Regions from separate parts of the Rouxiella badensis genome, predicted to be linked through region 1. Evidence: predicted binding sites of a transcription regulator. Region 1 holds the regulator's gene; each other region holds the start of a gene.

Region 1 (4,029 bases):
AGATTTTTTTGCTACGTGCTTCATCTTCAACGGCTTTTTCAATCGCTTTGGAGGCCAGTAGCTTGTTGAACAAGTCCTGACGAACCGGAAGACGGGGGCCGACTGCGGCCAGACGCTGACGCGAGAAATGCATACGCGCAACGCGGGCGAGCTTGTGGGCGATGGTTTTGTCGGTACCGTGTTGGGTGGCCATATCGCGCAGCGACACGGTGTTAGAGAAGCGAACAAAGCTGTCGCGGCCTAACCACAGCACGGCAAAGAATTTCTGAATGCCGTTCAACACGCGCAGATGCGGAGTTTCCTGACCTTCACGGCCCGGCGCGCGGCCAAACATCACCGAAACAGGCAGCATCTGAATATCAAGATTCGGATTATTTCGGTGCAGGTCCAGATAGTCATGGAACAGCTTCACCGATTCCTGTTTAGGCTGATAATAGGAGAAAACACGTGGCCCTTCACCGATGAAAACGTGACTCGGCAGTTGAACGCCGTCTATTTCCAGAGGAATGAGCGGGTCGGGCAGATTCTGCGCGAGGCATTGTGCCCGCAGTGTCAGAAGATCGGCCTTGGAGTTGTACGGCAAAACATACAGAATTGGACGCGTTGGATCTAAACGCAACTCCGTCACGGGATCTGTAGGAATGACCTTGCTTCTTACCAGCAAATTTAGCGGTAAATTCAGTAAGGTATAATAAAGTCTACGCCATCCTGACATAAAAAACGTAAAGCCTCTTGTTAGCAATTCGCCGCAAGGATACCAGAAAGCAGGTATGAGATCTGTGGTGATAGGACAACGAATTCAGGCTAAAATGCCTAAAAATCACATTAAGACTTAAAAATAATGGCAAATCAGGTCACTGGGTTTACCCGAATTTATAAGGCAGCCGGCTATTCTATCAAGGGAATTACCGCCGCCTGGAAGCATGAAGCCGCATTCCGTCAGGAAGCTATCGTCGTTGTCCCCGCCATCTTACTGGCATTTTACCTTGATGTTAGCAGCATCGAACGAATATTAATGGTTGGCGCACTCATTTTAGTGCTGGTTGTTGAATTACTGAACAGTGCGGTAGAAGCGGCAATCGACCGAATTGGCTCTGAAATACACCCACTTTCTGGGCGTGCGAAGGATATGGGTTCCGCTGCTGTTTCAATCACCATTGGCTTTGCGCTTTTCACCTGGGCAGTCATCCTGGTGCCGCACTGGCTTTGAATATTTCATACTTCTTAATGTCTGTTTTTGCAGATTCTTAGGTTTTAATTCCGCCAGTACCTGTATATACTCACAGCTGGACTGTATAAACAACCAGGGGGCGGAATGAAAGCTTTAACGACCAGACAACAAGAGGTCTATGACCTTATACGCGATCATATTTCGACCACGGGTATGCCGCCAACACGTGCAGAAATTGCCACCCGTCTGGGATTCCGCTCGCCTAACGCCGCTGAAGAACACCTGAAAGCGCTGGCACGTAAAGGCGTTATCGAGATTGTTTCCGGCGCTTCTCGCGGCATTCGTTTGCTGATGGAAGAAGAAGCCGGGCTACCGCTGATTGGCCGCGTGGCCGCCGGTGAGCCATTACTGGCGACTCAGCATATTGAAGGGCACTATCAGGTTGACCCAGGTATGTTCAAACCGAGCGCCGACTTCCTGCTGCGTGTCAGCGGCATGTCGATGCGTGATATTGGTATTTTAGACGGCGACCTTCTGGCGGTTCACAAAACGCAGGACGTCCGTAACGGGCAGGTTGTTGTCGCACGCATTGACGACGAAGTGACCGTTAAGCGTCTTAAAAAGCAGGGCAATACCGTGCAGCTGCTGCCTGAAAACAGCGAGTTCGAACCTATTGTGGTCGATCTTCGCGAGCAAAACTTTAGCATTGAAGGACTGGCGGTCGGCGTTATCCGCAACGGCGACTGGATCTAATCAGCCTCCGCTTTTGGCGTTAGCCATTTACACAGTCTCGTTTTGCCTGTCGCCCCTTCATTGGGGCGATATTGTTTCTGTCACACGAAGACCTGTTATTCATAAGCCGTTGTTGTTTATATAATCCGTTAAACCACGAATCGTCATCACAGCCTGGGCTCTCACACCATTATGCGATCGCTTTTCTCTTTGCCTGCTTTAAGAAAAACCTTTCTAAGCCCTGCCGACAAGGCGCTCTGGCTTCTCGCCCTCCCGATGATCTTCTCCAACATTACCGTGCCCTTGCTGGGTTTGGTTGATACAGCAGTGATTGGTCATCTTGATAGCCCTGATTATCTTGGCGGTGTCGCCGTCGGGGCAATGGTCACCAGCTTCCTATTTATGCTATTGCTCTTCCTGCGTATGAGCACCACCGGAATGACCGCGCAGGCGCTGGGGGCGCGGAATAACCTTCTGCTGGCCCGCGCGTTCGTGCAGCCGTTTTTGTTGGCACTGATTGCCGGTACGCTCATTTTCCTGTTTCGCCAGCCGTTGATTTCCGCCGCATTGCACATCGTGGGCGGCAGTCAGGCGGTGCTCCAGCAGGCGCAAATATTCCTCTCGATTCGCTGGTATAGCGCCCCTGCGTCGCTGGCGAACCTAGTGATTCTCGGCTGGTTGCTCGGGGCCCAGTATGTGCGTGCGCCGGTCATCATGCTGATAGTAGGCAATCTGCTTAACGTTATTCTTGACCTGTGGCTGGTGGTCGGGTTGGGATGGAACGTCAAGGGTGCGGCCGTTGCTACCGCCTGCTCCGAATATGCCACGCTGGCTTTGGGACTGTGGCTAGTTTCCATTGTGATGAGAAGACACGGAATAAGTATTGAGCTGCTGAAAGACGCATGGCGCGGCAATCTGCGCCAGCTGATCGCGCTTAATCGGGACATTATGCTGCGTTCCCTGCTGGTGCAGCTGTGCTTCTCTTCCCTTACTATCATCGGTGCGCGACTCGGGACGGAGATCGTTGCCGTCAACGCCGTGCTGATGAACCTGCTCACCTTGACCGCCTTTGCGCTCGACGGCTTTGCCTACGCGGTCGAGGCACATTCCGGGGAGGCGTTTGGCGCGAAAGACGAGAGTAAGCTGCTGCACGTGTGGCACGCGGCCTGTCGACAGGCCGGACTGGTCGCGCTTGGCTTCGCTGTGGTGTATGCGCTGGCCGGTGAGCAAATTGTCAATCTGCTCACCTCAATTGCCGACCTAAGAACGCTGGCCGACCGCTATCTTGGCTGGCAGATTATCTTACCGCTGGTGGGCGTATGGTGTTATCTGCTCGATGGCATGTTTATTGGCGCAACGCGTGGAAAAGAAATGCGCAACAGCATGGCGGTCGCCGCCGCAGGTTACGCGTTGACATTACTGGCGTTACCCACGCTGGGTAACCACGCTCTCTGGCTCGCCGTGGCGGTCTTTCTGTCGCTGCGGGGCGTGGCGTTAGGCTGGATTTGGCGACGCCACTGGCAAAAAGGCACCTGGATTTAAATGCTTTGGATTAATCCTAGTTATGCTCTTAATTCCTGTTTAAGCCTGAAATACTGAAATTAGCGACTACAATTAGAACTGTTGATAAGCATTTATCAAATGCAGTAACACCTAAGCTAAACAGGAGAGTTGATTATGAATAAGGACCAAGCAGACGGTAACTGGAAGCAGTTCAAAGGCAAAGTGAAAGAAAAATGGGGTAAGCTAACCGACGACGACCTGACTGTTGTTGAAGGTAAGCGCGATCAGCTGGTCGGCAAGATTCAGGAAAGATACGGATATCAGAAAGAGCAGGCTGAAAAAGAGGTTAAGTCCTGGGAATCTGACCATAAATACCACTGGTAATCGGTGACTCCCCCCGAATGTGCATCCTGAGAATTAAAGCTGCTCCTACCCAAGACGCTTTTCAGGATGCAGGGTACAAGGAAGTACCCACTCCGTTGTTCAAACCTATCTCACCCAATCCCCTTAGAAAAACGGGTCAGCGTTTGATGAAACGTTATTCCTGCGTCGGACTGAACCGCAAGTAACCTGCTATCTTCGCCGCGGTCTGCGTATCTTTAGGATGCGTCTTGCCGTTCATC
Region 2 (4,029 bases), 1.1 Mb from region 1:
ATATCAGTGACCACTTCGGTCAACAGATGAGGGATGCCTTCATACACTGACAGCTCGAGCATTTTCGGGTCGATCATGATAAAGCGCACGTCTTCCGGCGTGGCCTTATACAGCATGCTGAGGATCATGGCGTTAACGCCCACCGATTTACCCGAACCCGTAGTACCGGCTACCAGCAGGTGAGGCATTTTCGCGAGGTCTGCCACCACCGGTTCTCCGGCGATGTCTTTACCCAGTACCACGGTCAGCGGAGAGGGATCGTTTTTAAACTGCGGGCAATCGAGCACTTCGCGCAGGTAAACCGTCTGACGCTTTTTGTTTGGCAGCTCCAGGCCGACGTAAGGCTTGCCTGGAATAACCTCGACGATACGTACGGCCACGGTAGACAGTGAACGTGCGAGGTCGCGAGACAGGTTTGAAATACGTGCCGCTTTTACGCCCGGTGCCAGATCAAGTTCGAAACGGGTGATGACTGGGCCAGGCAGCTTGTCGACCACTTCGGCCTTGATGCGATAGTCATTCAGACGGGCTTCAATGAGCTGCGCCGTTTGCTCAAGCGCAAACATGTCGACCGGTTCTTCCGTTGCCGGGGCCGAGGTCAGGAGATCAAGGCTTGGCAATGGCGTGGTCGGTCTGCTGACAGGATGCTCGTTACGCATCAACGCAGGGTGAATTAGGCTGTCCATCTGCGGTTTCTGCGGCTCGACGGGCTGCGAAGTCTCAATCGGCGCAGAAGGTGCACTTTGACTGTAGGCAGAAGGTTGCCTTGACTCATCAACCTGCGGAGAGAGCGTAAACAGCGGCTCGACCGGCGTATCGTCAACCAAATCAGCCATCGGAGAGAAATTGAAGGCGTCGTGGGTGCTAATATTCTGGCTCGACACCGGGCTCACGCGCGCAGCCTGATCGTACTGAGGCACTTCCTGACGGAAAGTGGTCTCCTGATAAGGCTGAACGTGCGCCTGCTCAGGTTCGGCAGTTTGGTAACGCGCCTGCTCACGTGCGGCAAATTCCTGACGCAGTTGAGCCTGTAACAGCGCATCTTCATCGTCTACTGTTTCTTCGCTTGCCTGTTCGAAAGCCTGGCTCTCGGTCTGGCCGTAGCGCTGATTCTGTTGATCGACAAATGCCTGCCTGAGCGCGGCTTCCTGCATCGCCTCTTGGTCCTCAACCGAGTGGGATGCAGCCTGCTCTTGCTGAACCTGTGCTTCCTGCGCACGGCGTGCGGCTTCCTGCTCCTGCTGCTCGGCGATACGTTGCGACGGCAGCTTGATGCCATAGGAAGCTAGCTCACGGCGCGTTGGAAGCTTGACAGGATTCGGACGAGGTAGCTCAGGGCCGAAGCCTTTCTTGATTTGCGGATTCTCATCACTGACTGCGCTGAACGCGGGCATAAAGGTATTGCCAGCCTCGGCGGCGGCAGATTTCCCTGCCTGCGCCAAACCGGTTGCCAGCGCCGCCGTTGCGGCAATACTCGCCACTTCTGGGGCAGCATTGAAATCAAACGGTGAACGCTCGTGATGCGGTTCAGTGACCTGATTCCAGTCGCCCAACTGCGGCTCATCAAAGCGACGAGAAGTCGCGGAAGGCTGAACGTTTCTCGGTGCAGGCGTTTCTTCCGGCAATTCGAAGCTGTAAAGCGGTGGCGTTTCTGGATGTCCAGGCTGTTGCGCATCGTTGACAGCCGGCGTCGGTGCCTGCTGTTGCACGGGTAAAGGTTGCACAGAGACCTGTTGAACAGATGAATACTGCTGTACCGGGGCCTGTGGCTGCACAGGTGCCGGCGTGACGGCAGCAGGTTCCTGATGCACAGGGGCGACCGGCTCAACCTCAGACTGCGGCGCAGCATTAACCGCTGCAGCGGCCTGAGGTGCGACCGGCGTGCCGTGCACTGAAGGCGCGGAGAACAGGACGTCATCGTCTTCGGCAGCCAGAGCGGCGGCAGACACAGCAACCGCTGGCGCAGCGGAAACCGGCGCGCGAACAGGATGTTCTTCGTCGTCAAGCAGCGGATCGTCATGGTCATGGCGATCGTCGTAGTCGTAGTCGTCGTCACGGCGAGAGCGGTTGGTCATAAAGGTGGTCACCCCTAGCACCGCGCCGCCAATTTTCTCGGCGATCGTCAGCCATGACCAGCCGGTAAACAGCGTCAGACCGGCGGCCCACACGCAAAGCAGCACCAGCGTGCCCCCTACGTTGTTGAACCACGGCGTCATGGCTGTGCCCAGCAGACTGCCTATCACGCCGCCAGAAGCGAAGTAATAGAGGTCATCAATGTTAAGTGACGCAAGACCGCATGACGTAATAACGAGCGCCAGCGTCCCTATCAGACGTAATGACAGAGTGAAAAAGTCGATATATTCCTGACTGTCTCGCTGGCGGAAAGAGGCCCAGCAAAGGCAGATCATGATTGGCGGAATGGCATACGCCAACACGCCAAAAATGAAGAATAGCGTATCGGCCATCCAAGCTCCGACACCGCCACCCAAATTATGGATAGGACCGTGCCAAGAGGTTTGAGACCAGCTCGGGTCGGACGGATTGAAACTGAGTAGTGCTGCCATAAGGTAAACAGCAAACACCGCTACCACAACCAGCAAGGCCTCCAGAATACGGCGGCTGCTGCTGAGTTTTTTCAGGGTAACGTCTTTATCTTCTGTATATTCCTGGCTCAAGAAAGGCTCTCCAGGTTCCTGTGAACTGAAATAGCGATAGCGCCGAGAAAAGTTCCCGACGCCAGAGCTGTATGGATACACAGGAGTGTAGCTAAATTAATTAGGTTTTGCACCTGTACCTTTTACTTACCGAGTCTTAATGACCAGGCGGTTAGTCTGTTTCACTTCTTCCATTACCACGTAGGTACGGGTGTCGTTAACGCCAGGTAAACGAAGCAGCGTTTCGCCCAGCAGTTTACGGTAAGCAGACATGTCAGGTACACGGGTTTTCAACAAGTAGTCGAAGTCCCCAGAAACCAGGTGACACTCCTGAATATCTTCTAGTTTTTGTACTGCTGCATTGAATTGCTCAAACACATCCGGTGCACCACGGTTGAGGGTAATCTCAACGAAAACCAGCAACGAAGCATCCAGATAGTGTGGATTAAGCAACGCAGTGTACCCATGAATGAAATTCTGACGTTCCAGACGACGAACGCGTTCCAGACATGGCGTAGGCGACAAACCTACACGCTTGGAAAGCTCAACGTTAGAGATCCGGCCATCCTTTTGCAGCTCATTAAGAATGTTACGGTCAATGCGGTCGAGATCTTTTCCCGGACGTTTCTTGTTATCTACCATTATTATTATCTCTCTGATGTCCTTCCATGCACTTGCCATACCCTAACCAACTTCAATGTAATAAGGGTTTATCCTAAGCGAAGACCTGTTTTTTATAGGTTGCGACTCACCTTAAGACGTCTTGCCCCTGTCAGAAGAAAACGAATTTTTTTAGTGAAGCCAAAAAAAGAAATAACGCTAAGTGACTAATTAGGCGCAATAAAACCTAAACTCGTAGCTGCCGATGTCTAAAAAGTGAACACTGCAATACCCACAACGGGTAAACCGGCATCACATTGCGTAATTTTGAGACACAAGCTGGCGTTTAATTTCTTCTTACCTAGATGTTTTCGCAAATGCACAGCGGATTGTCAAAGCAAAAGAAGCAAAATCAGAAGAACGTGCCAGATTGAAAACCCTCAACGTCCTTTTTCGCTGTCTTTTCAGATTGAACAATAACAAAAGTAAAAAGAGAAACTCATACCAAAATCATTTTTACCTGCGATTACAGGTAAAAACTATCAGACAAATCGCTAACAACATCGGAGTATGCTTTTTTTACGCCGCACTTTTCCCTACAATCCCTATCATCACGTAGTTCGCCATCACGGAGATGAATTTCCCATGGGTACAGTAAAACATAGTAAGTTATTGATTTTAGGCTCCGGCCCTGCGGGTTACACCGCCGCAGTTTATGCTGCGCGCGCCAACCTGAAGCCGGTTCTCATCACCGGCATCGAAAAAGGCGGTCAAT
Region 3 (4,029 bases), 1.4 Mb from region 1:
AGCACTGGTTGATAAAAGCGTTGAGCACGGCCCGCTGGAAGTGCTGCTGACCATGACCGAAGAAGCCGGTATGGATGGCGCATTTGGACTCCAGCCAAACTGGCTGCAGGCTGAAATTCTGATCAACACCGACTCGGAAACCGAGGGTGAGATCTACATGGGTTGCGCCGGGGGTATCGACTTTATCACCACCCTGCCTCTGCAACGTGAAGCGGTACCGGCGGGTTTCACTCCGTTGAAGCTGACGCTGAAAGGCCTGAAAGGCGGCCACTCCGGTGCTGAAATTCACCTGGGTCTGGGCAACGCTAACAAGCTGCTGGCCCGTTTCCTGTGCGAACATGCCGAGAAACTGAACGTACGTCTGCTGGACTTCACCGGCGGCACGCTGCGTAACGCCATCCCGCGCGAAGCTATCGCGCAGTTGGCCGTTCCAGCCGACAAGGTCGAAGCGTTCAAAGCTGCCGCTGATGAATTCCTGGCAACCGTACAGTTTGAACTGGCGGCCGTTGAGAAAAACATCAAGCTGTTGGTTGAAGACTTCGCAACCAGCACCCAAGCGCTGAATAAAGACAGCCAGAGCCGTTTCCTGGGCCTGCTGAACGCGACGCCAAACGGCGTGATCCGCATGAGCGATGACGTAAAAGGCGTAGTTGAAACCTCCCTCAACGTTGGCGTTGTTACGATGAAAGAAGGCGAAGCAGAAATCATCTGCCTAATTCGTTCTCTTATCGATAGCGGTAAAGACTACGTGGTGAGCATGCTGACTTCCGTAGGCCAGCTGGCGGGCGCAATCACCAAGCCGAAAGGCGGCTATCCAGGCTGGAAACCCGATCCGGAATCACCGGTGATGGCGCAGGTTCGCGAAATCTATCAGGGTCTGTTCAATAAAACCCCGAACATCATGGTTATCCACGCAGGCCTGGAATGTGGTCTGTTCAAGAAGCCTTATCCGGAGATGGATATGGTCTCGATTGGGCCGACCATTACCGGACCTCACTCGCCGGATGAGCAAGTGCACATCGGCAGCGTTGACCTGTATTGGCAGCTGTTGACGGCGCTGCTGAAGGCAATTCCAGAACGCGGTTAATTTCTAAAATGCGTCAATCCCCATTAGATTTCAGGCAGCAAGTGCGTTGGCTGCGTGAAGGATGATGGGGATTTTTATTCCCAGGGTAATAAAAGCTGCCGTTCTATTTGCGGATCCTGTAGCGTGACGTGCAGTCCGACCAGCCTGACGCCTCGCCCTCCCCGACGCATTTCCCAGGCTTCTCTCGCCACCTTGAGCAAATCATCTTTATTGAGTATCGGCCAGACATGCTCCTGCGTCGTTTGCTGAAAATCATGGAATTTGAGTTTAACGCCCTGACGCGCGATACGCAGACTGGGGCTCACGCGGGTCAAACGCGTCTCAAGCTCGGGATATAAACGCTCAATCAGCGCCACACAGCTTTCCCAGTCGTGAATATCTTCCGCCAGTGTACGTTCGACGCCGACCGATTTACGCAGGCGCTCAGCTGAAATCTCACGTTCGTCGATTCCCTGACAGCGCTCCCAAAGTACCCGACCAAACTTGCCAAACCTTTTCAGCAACAGCGCCACATCATAGCGCTGTACATCCCCACAGGTGATAAGCCCCTGCTCTTCGAGTTTGGCCGCCGTGACTTTCCCAACGCCAGGAATTTTAGCCAGCGGCAGATCTTGCAAAAAATCGGCCACCTTGTCCGGCGTGATGACGAACTGTCCGTTGGGCTTGTTCAGATCAGAGGCGATTTTCGCTAAAAATTTGATGGGCGCAATACCCGCCGACGCGGTGAGATTAAGCTCGTCGGAAATGGCCTGGCGGATCTCGCTGGCAATCAGCGTCGCCGAGCCGCTACAGTGCGGGCTGTTGGTGACGTCGAGATAGGCTTCGTCGAGAGAAAGCGGTTCAATCAGCGGAGTATAACGAGAGAAAATCTGCCGAATATGCCGCGACGCTTCTTTATAGGCTTCCCCCCTGCCGGGAATGACTTTTAGATGCGGACACAGCTTGAGTGCCATCGCGGTGGACATGGCACTGTGTACGCCGTAGCGTCGCGCCGGATAGTTCGCGGTGCTTATCACCCCACGCCGCTCTTTACTGCCGCCGATGGCCAGCGGGATATCGCGCAGTGAGGGATCGTCGCGCATTTCAACGGCGGCGAAAAAGCAGTCCATGTCGACGTGAATGATCTTGCGCATAGCCCCCCTCCGCTTTCTGATAACTGTATAAGTATACAGTGAGCTTACCAAATCTCAAGCCTTCACCGCGGGCTATTAATCGCTTTAATTTAGCTTAATTTGTGGGAGTTTTGTAAAAAGCTGCAAATAAAGGCTTTTTTTAGCCCGTTATAGAAATAAATTACATTTCTTACCATTGATAAAAAATTAATCAGTATTAAGATGGCTGCGTTCAAGGTTAGTGAATATCAGTGGCAGTCCGCGACGTCTGGTTTGCGGATAATAAATAATAGAGTTGTATATAAAGCAGGATTAAGAATGGTCAGAATCGCGCTGCTGCTTGCGATGCTTTTCAGTTTGCCCTTTTTTGCCGTGAGCACCGCTGTCGCCAGCGAACAGGTCCCGGTTGAGAGTGGTGTTAAACAGCAATTATTAGGTTCACCCGTTTATATTCAGATATTTAAGCAAGAGCGTACTCTCGAACTCTATGCCAAAGTCGAAGATAAATTCCAGCTAGTGGGTGCGTATCGCATTTGTGATTTTTCAGGTGGATTAGGCAACAAACGTCGTGAAGGCGATTTTAAAAGCCCAGAAGGTTTTTATAACATCGATATTCATCACTTGAAGCCAGACAGCCGTTTCTATCGCGCTATTAATATCGGCTTCCCGAATGATTATGACCGCGCTCAGGGTTATTCAGGTAAATATCTGATGATCCACGGTAACTGTCTTTCTATCGGCTGCTATGCAATGACCGATGCCTACATGAATGTGATTTATAACTACGTTCAGGCGGCGTTCGACAATGGTCAGCGCAACGTTGAAATTAGCATCTACCCGTTCAAGATGACCGACTCCAACATGCAGTTGCACAGAGGCTCTTACTACATCAATTTCTGGCGTCAGCTGCAGCCTGGCTATGCCTACTTCCAGAAATACCACCAGCCGCCGAGCGTTTCAGTGATCAACGGCAATTACGTGGTTAATCAGTCACAGGCCTTGACGCCACAGCCTTCACAGCTGGCGTTCGCCACAGTGAAATAATGCAAACTCGCCTGGAGCAATCTTGTTCCAGGTTTCATTGCCCGTCAGCGGCTGGGTCGCAATGACCGTGACAACATCATCCGGCGTCGTCTGCTGCTGAAAATCAATTTCCACGTCCTGATCCAACAGTGTCGCCTTGCCAAAGGGGGCACGACGGGTTATCCAGTGAAGATTGGTCGAGCAGTACGCCATCACAAAATGCCCATCCGACAACAGCATATTAAACACGCCCTTCTGACGTAGCTCATCCGCCAGTGAGGCAATATAGCGAAACACCGACGGCCAACTGCGCGGCGTGCGCGGATAACGTTGGGTTAATTTGTGCAGCAGCCAGCAGAATGCGTATTCGCTGTCGGTTTGTCCGACCGGGCGCAAGGTGCCGGTGTCTAGCTGGCGATAACCTCGCAGCTGGCCGTTGTGCGCATAAGTCCAGTTACGGCCCCATAGCTCGCGGGTAAACGGATGGGTGTTTTCCAGTGAGACTTCACCGCGATTAGCCTGACGGATATGCGAGATGACAGCCAGAGACTTGATCGGGTATTCCTGCACCAGGCGGGCAATGGGCGAATTAAAGCTGGGCTGTGGATCTTTAAAAGTTCGGCAGCCGTTACCTTCATAAAAGGTAATACCCCAGCCGTCTTTATGTGGACCAGTAAGCCCCCCACGCTGCACCAACCCGGTAAAGCTGAAGCAAATATCGGTAGGGACATTTGCACTCATCCCGAGCAGTTCGCACATCGCCAGTCTCCTTAACTTTCACATTGGAATAATAAAACCTGCCTGAGC
Region 4 (4,029 bases), 1.3 Mb from region 1:
TGCAGTTTACCCGCAGTACCGAAAATACCCTCATGGATGTACCAAGTCTGGTGAAGGTGCTTGAGCAGGTGCGTGAGCAGGGTTATGGCGAAGATAACGAAGAGCAGGAACAAGGGCTGCGATGCATCGCTGTACCGGTGTTTGACCGATTTGGTGTGGTAGTGGCAGGGCTAAGTATCTCGTTCCCGACCATTCGTTTCTCGGAAGAGAGCAAACAGGACTATGTCGCGATGCTGCACACGGCGGCGAGAAATATCTCTGAGCAGCTCGGTTATCACGATTATCCTTTCTAAAAAATTTCCGGCTTAGGCTTAAAAGAAAAACGCTCCCATGATGTGGAGCGTTTTTTTTTGTGGTGCCAAACGAGGCTGGGAACAATAATCACGGCCAGAATATAAAGAGTGCGAGCCTGCTTCTGTTCCAGAGAGTAAAGCCGGCGACGCTTGTTTTAACGCCGCCTTGACAGGCTTTAACGGTCTCGATTAACGGTGCGCCAGTTCGGCGTGTTCTTCTTCGTCCATGACTTTTTTATCGGTCAGTTTCAGCAACTGGCTGGTAATAGTCCCGGCGGTCATTGAACCACTGACGTTTAACGCGGTACGGCCCATATCTATCAGAGGTTCGATGGAGATAAGCAGTGCTACCAGCGTCACCGGTAGGCCCATCGCAGGCAGTACGATCAGTGCTGCGAAGGTTGCACCGCCGCCTACGCCCGCAACGCCCGCTGAACTGAGCGTGACGATACCGACCAGTGTGGCAATCCACATCGGTTCAAACGGGTTGATACCCACGGTAGGTGCGACCATCACCGCCAGCATGGTTGGATACAGGCCAGCACAGCCGTTCTGACCGATGGTGGCACCAAAAGAGGCGGCGAAGCTGGCGATTGACTCAGGAATGCCCAAACGACGAGTTTGTGCTTCTACGCTCAACGGAATGGTGGCGGCACTTGAGCGACTGGTGAAGGCGAAAGACAGCACCGGCCACACTTTACGGAAGAACTTCGCGGGATTAACGCCGGTAAAGGACAACAGCAGGGCGTGGACGGCGAACATAATCGCCAGACCCAGATAGGAGGCGACCACGAAGCTGCCGAGCTTGATGATGTCATGAATGTTGGAGCCGGCAACCACTTTGGTCATCAGCGCCATCACGCCATAAGGGGTCAGTTTCATCACCAGACGAACCAGCTTCATCACCCAAGACTGCATGATGTCGATGAAGGCAAGCACCTTAGGCCCTTTTTCGGCATCGTCTTTCACCAGCTGAAGCGCAGCAACACCGACGAAAGCGGAGAAAATCACTACGCTGATGATTGAGGTTGGGCTTGCACCGGTCAGGTCGGCAAACGGGTTTTTTGGGATAAATGACAGCACCATCTGTGGCACGGTCAAATCGGCAACCTTGCCAATATAGTTGGTCTGAATAGCGGCAAGACGTGCGGTTTCCTGCGAGCCTTGTACCAGACCTTCGGCGGTCAGGCCAAACAGCTTGGTCACGAAGACGCCGACCAGTGCGGCAATCAGCGTAGTGAACAGCAGCGTGCCGATGGTCAGGAAACTGATTTTACCCAGTGAAGAGGCATTGTGCAGGCGGGCAACCGCGCTGAGAATAGACACAAATACCAGCGGCATAACAATCATTTGCAGCAGCTGTACGTAGCCGTTACCCACAATATTAAACCACGGAATAGAGTTTTTCAGAATAGCGCTGTCAGAACCATAGATCAGCTGTAACGCCAGACCAAACACCACGCCGACCAACAAGCCTACAAGGACTTTCTTTGCCAGACTCCACTGCTTGCGGCTCGATTTTGCCAGCAATAAAAGAAGGACAACAAATACCACTACGTTTAGTACGAGCGGAAGATTCATACCTAGAGCTCCAGAGATAACTTAACGAACAATGCTTTAAGAATGCTGCCTTTAGAAGGGGGCACCAGCGTATTACAATGCGCGTAGATTACCAGATAGGCCGGAGGGATACTTATAGCCAAAAGGAATAGGCTATTACTTTTGGCTTTTTTTTGTATGAATTACGCGCTATTTGGCGGCTTGTTCGCCGACATTAAGTCAAATACTTCAAAATGAAGTTAAGACCGTGCGGATTGACCGCATCAATGATAGGCGTCCAGTTCGGCCAGAACAGGGTAAGTCCGACCATCAGCAGGCAGAAGGTGCGCTCAAGCTGGTTGCCTTTCTGACTTTGGATCAGCGGCAGACGGAAACGCCAGCGGCAGGGCCACAGCAGAGGCACACCCGCAGGAGTTAGCATATCGGCAATAATGTGGCTGAGATAGCCTATCACCATGCCGTGCAGCGCATCAATTGGAATAACCCAGTCATGCGGCAGGCGGGTTTTCAGTAAAAACACCCCTGCGGCGACGGCCAGCAGGCTATGGGTGAATCCTCGATGCCCAAACATACGGGCGATAGGCGCCGAAATCCATTTCAGGCGTTGCCCAAGCAGAGATTTAGGGTGATCGATATCGGGCAGCAGCGAGGTGAGCAGTGAGGCAGGGATAATATGCCACCAGTCACCGTGAGCAAGCTCAGGCGACAGCTCAGCTTTTTTAGCAAAGACTGCGCAAGCAATTGAAAAAATGAGATGACCTTCCGCAGTCATAATGCATCCGAACTGAATAACTGTTATTTTATCCAGTATAGATGAAAGCCTTTTTATGCGGAAGGTGTTACGCTGTAACTATTTGTCAATTATTTGAATAATAAATGAAAAATAGTGTGTCGGTGACAGTGTAATGAGCGATTTTATCGCTATCTCGCCAGCCAGCCGCCGTCTACCGCCAGCGTGTAACCATTAACGTAGTCAGAGGCGCCCGATGCCAGAAACACCACCGGTCCCATAATATCCTCCTGTTCACCCCATCGCCCGGCGGGAATGCGGTCGAGAATCTCCTGACTGCGCCCCTCGTCGGCACGCAACTGTTCGGTATTGTTGGTAACCATATAGCCGGGGGCAATGGCGTTGACGTTAATATTATATTTCGCCCATTCGTTGGCGAGCAGGCGGGTGATCCCCATTACGGCGCTTTTAGACGCCGTATAAGACGGCACGCGGATCCCGCCCTGATACGACAGCATCGACGCAATATTGATTATCTTTCCGCCGCGCCCCTGCTTGATAAACTGCCTCGCCACTGCCTGCGCCATAAAGAACAGCGTCTTGCTGTTGACGTTCATCACGTCATCCCAGTCCTTCTCGCTGAATTTCAGCGCATCCTCGCGGCGAATGATACCGGCATTATTGACCAGAATATCGATATGGCCGAGTTCGCTAACGGCGCTTTCAAGCAGCCGAGGAATAGCTTCAATGCTGGTCAGATCGGCACGTAAGTCCAGGAAGCGCCGCCCGAGGGCGTGCACCTGATCGAGTGTTTCATTCGGCTCAGAGCGGTTTACGCCAATGATGTCGCAACCGGCCTGCGCAAGGCCCACCGCCATTGCCTGGCCAAGGCCGGTATTACAGCCGGTGACCAGCGCCACTTTTCCTTCAAGATCAAAGCTGTTCAGCACCATAATCGTTTCTCGTCTCTGCTTATGCGGTGGAGGTCAGTTAAACGCCTTATCGGAGTGCGCTGACCGGAACCTGATCCATGTCGTTAAATACCTGATTTTCGCCGACCATGCCCCAGATAAAGGTGTAGCGCTTAGTGCCGACACCGGCATGAATCGACCAGCTTGGCGAGATAACTGCCTGCTCGTTGTGCACCAGCAGGTGGCGTGTCTCCTGTGGCTCACCCATCATGTGAAACACCGCAGTTTCTTCATCCATATCGAAGTAGAAATAGACTTCCATACGACGATCGTGAGTGTGGCAAGGCATGGTGTTCCACAGGTTGCCTTCCTCGAGTTTGGTCAGGCCCATGGTCAGTTGGCAGGTTTCCAGCACGTCAGGTACCAGGAACTTATTGATAGTACGACGGTTACTGCTCGCCGGATCGCCCAGCGTCTGCGGTGACGCCTCGGCCAGCGTAACTTTCTTGTCCGGGAAGCGGGTATGCGCCGGGGC

What was found. The regulator LexA, encoded in region 1, represses DNA repair genes until DNA is damaged. The targets are predictions, from matches to a motif close to TNCTGTATGTACATACAGNA.
Region 2: the regulator LexA is predicted to act here: its motif matches at 2,741-2,760, upstream of O1V65_RS12245 (DNA translocase FtsK 4TM domain-containing protein).
Region 3: the regulator LexA is predicted to act here: its motif matches at 2,242-2,261, upstream of dinB (DNA polymerase IV).
Region 4: the regulator LexA is predicted to act here: its motif matches at 2,644-2,663, upstream of O1V65_RS10995 (metal-dependent hydrolase).

What each region holds. Positions count from the first base shown of each region.
Region 1 is NZ_CP114062.1:3,709,634-3,713,662, reverse strand. Features, by position in the region: gene plsB (glycerol-3-phosphate 1-O-acyltransferase PlsB) at 1-715, opposite strand, end outside; gene O1V65_RS17125 (diacylglycerol kinase) at 842-1,210, shown strand; gene lexA (transcriptional repressor LexA) at 1,316-1,924, shown strand; gene dinF (MATE family efflux transporter DinF) at 2,096-3,445, shown strand; gene O1V65_RS17110 (CsbD family protein) at 3,581-3,790, shown strand; gene O1V65_RS17105 (GFA family protein) at 3,945-4,029, opposite strand, start outside.
Region 2 is NZ_CP114062.1:2,642,257-2,646,285, forward strand. Features, by position in the region: gene O1V65_RS12245 (DNA translocase FtsK 4TM domain-containing protein) at 1-2,675, opposite strand, end outside; gene lrp (leucine-responsive transcriptional regulator Lrp) at 2,802-3,296, opposite strand; gene trxB (thioredoxin-disulfide reductase) at 3,900-4,029, shown strand, end outside.
Region 3 is NZ_CP114062.1:64,523-68,551, reverse strand. Features, by position in the region: gene pepD (beta-Ala-His dipeptidase) at 1-1,087, shown strand, start outside; gene dinB (DNA polymerase IV) at 1,162-2,220, opposite strand; gene dpaA (peptidoglycan meso-diaminopimelic acid protein amidase) at 2,518-3,243, shown strand; gene O1V65_RS00550 (class II glutamine amidotransferase) at 3,214-3,981, opposite strand.
Region 4 is NZ_CP114062.1:2,379,385-2,383,413, reverse strand. Features, by position in the region: gene kdgR (DNA-binding transcriptional regulator KdgR) at 1-293, shown strand, start outside; gene O1V65_RS11000 (L-cystine transporter) at 483-1,874, opposite strand; gene O1V65_RS10995 (metal-dependent hydrolase) at 2,068-2,625, opposite strand; gene kduD (2-dehydro-3-deoxy-D-gluconate 5-dehydrogenase KduD) at 2,775-3,536, opposite strand; gene kduI (5-dehydro-4-deoxy-D-glucuronate isomerase) at 3,583-4,029, opposite strand, start outside.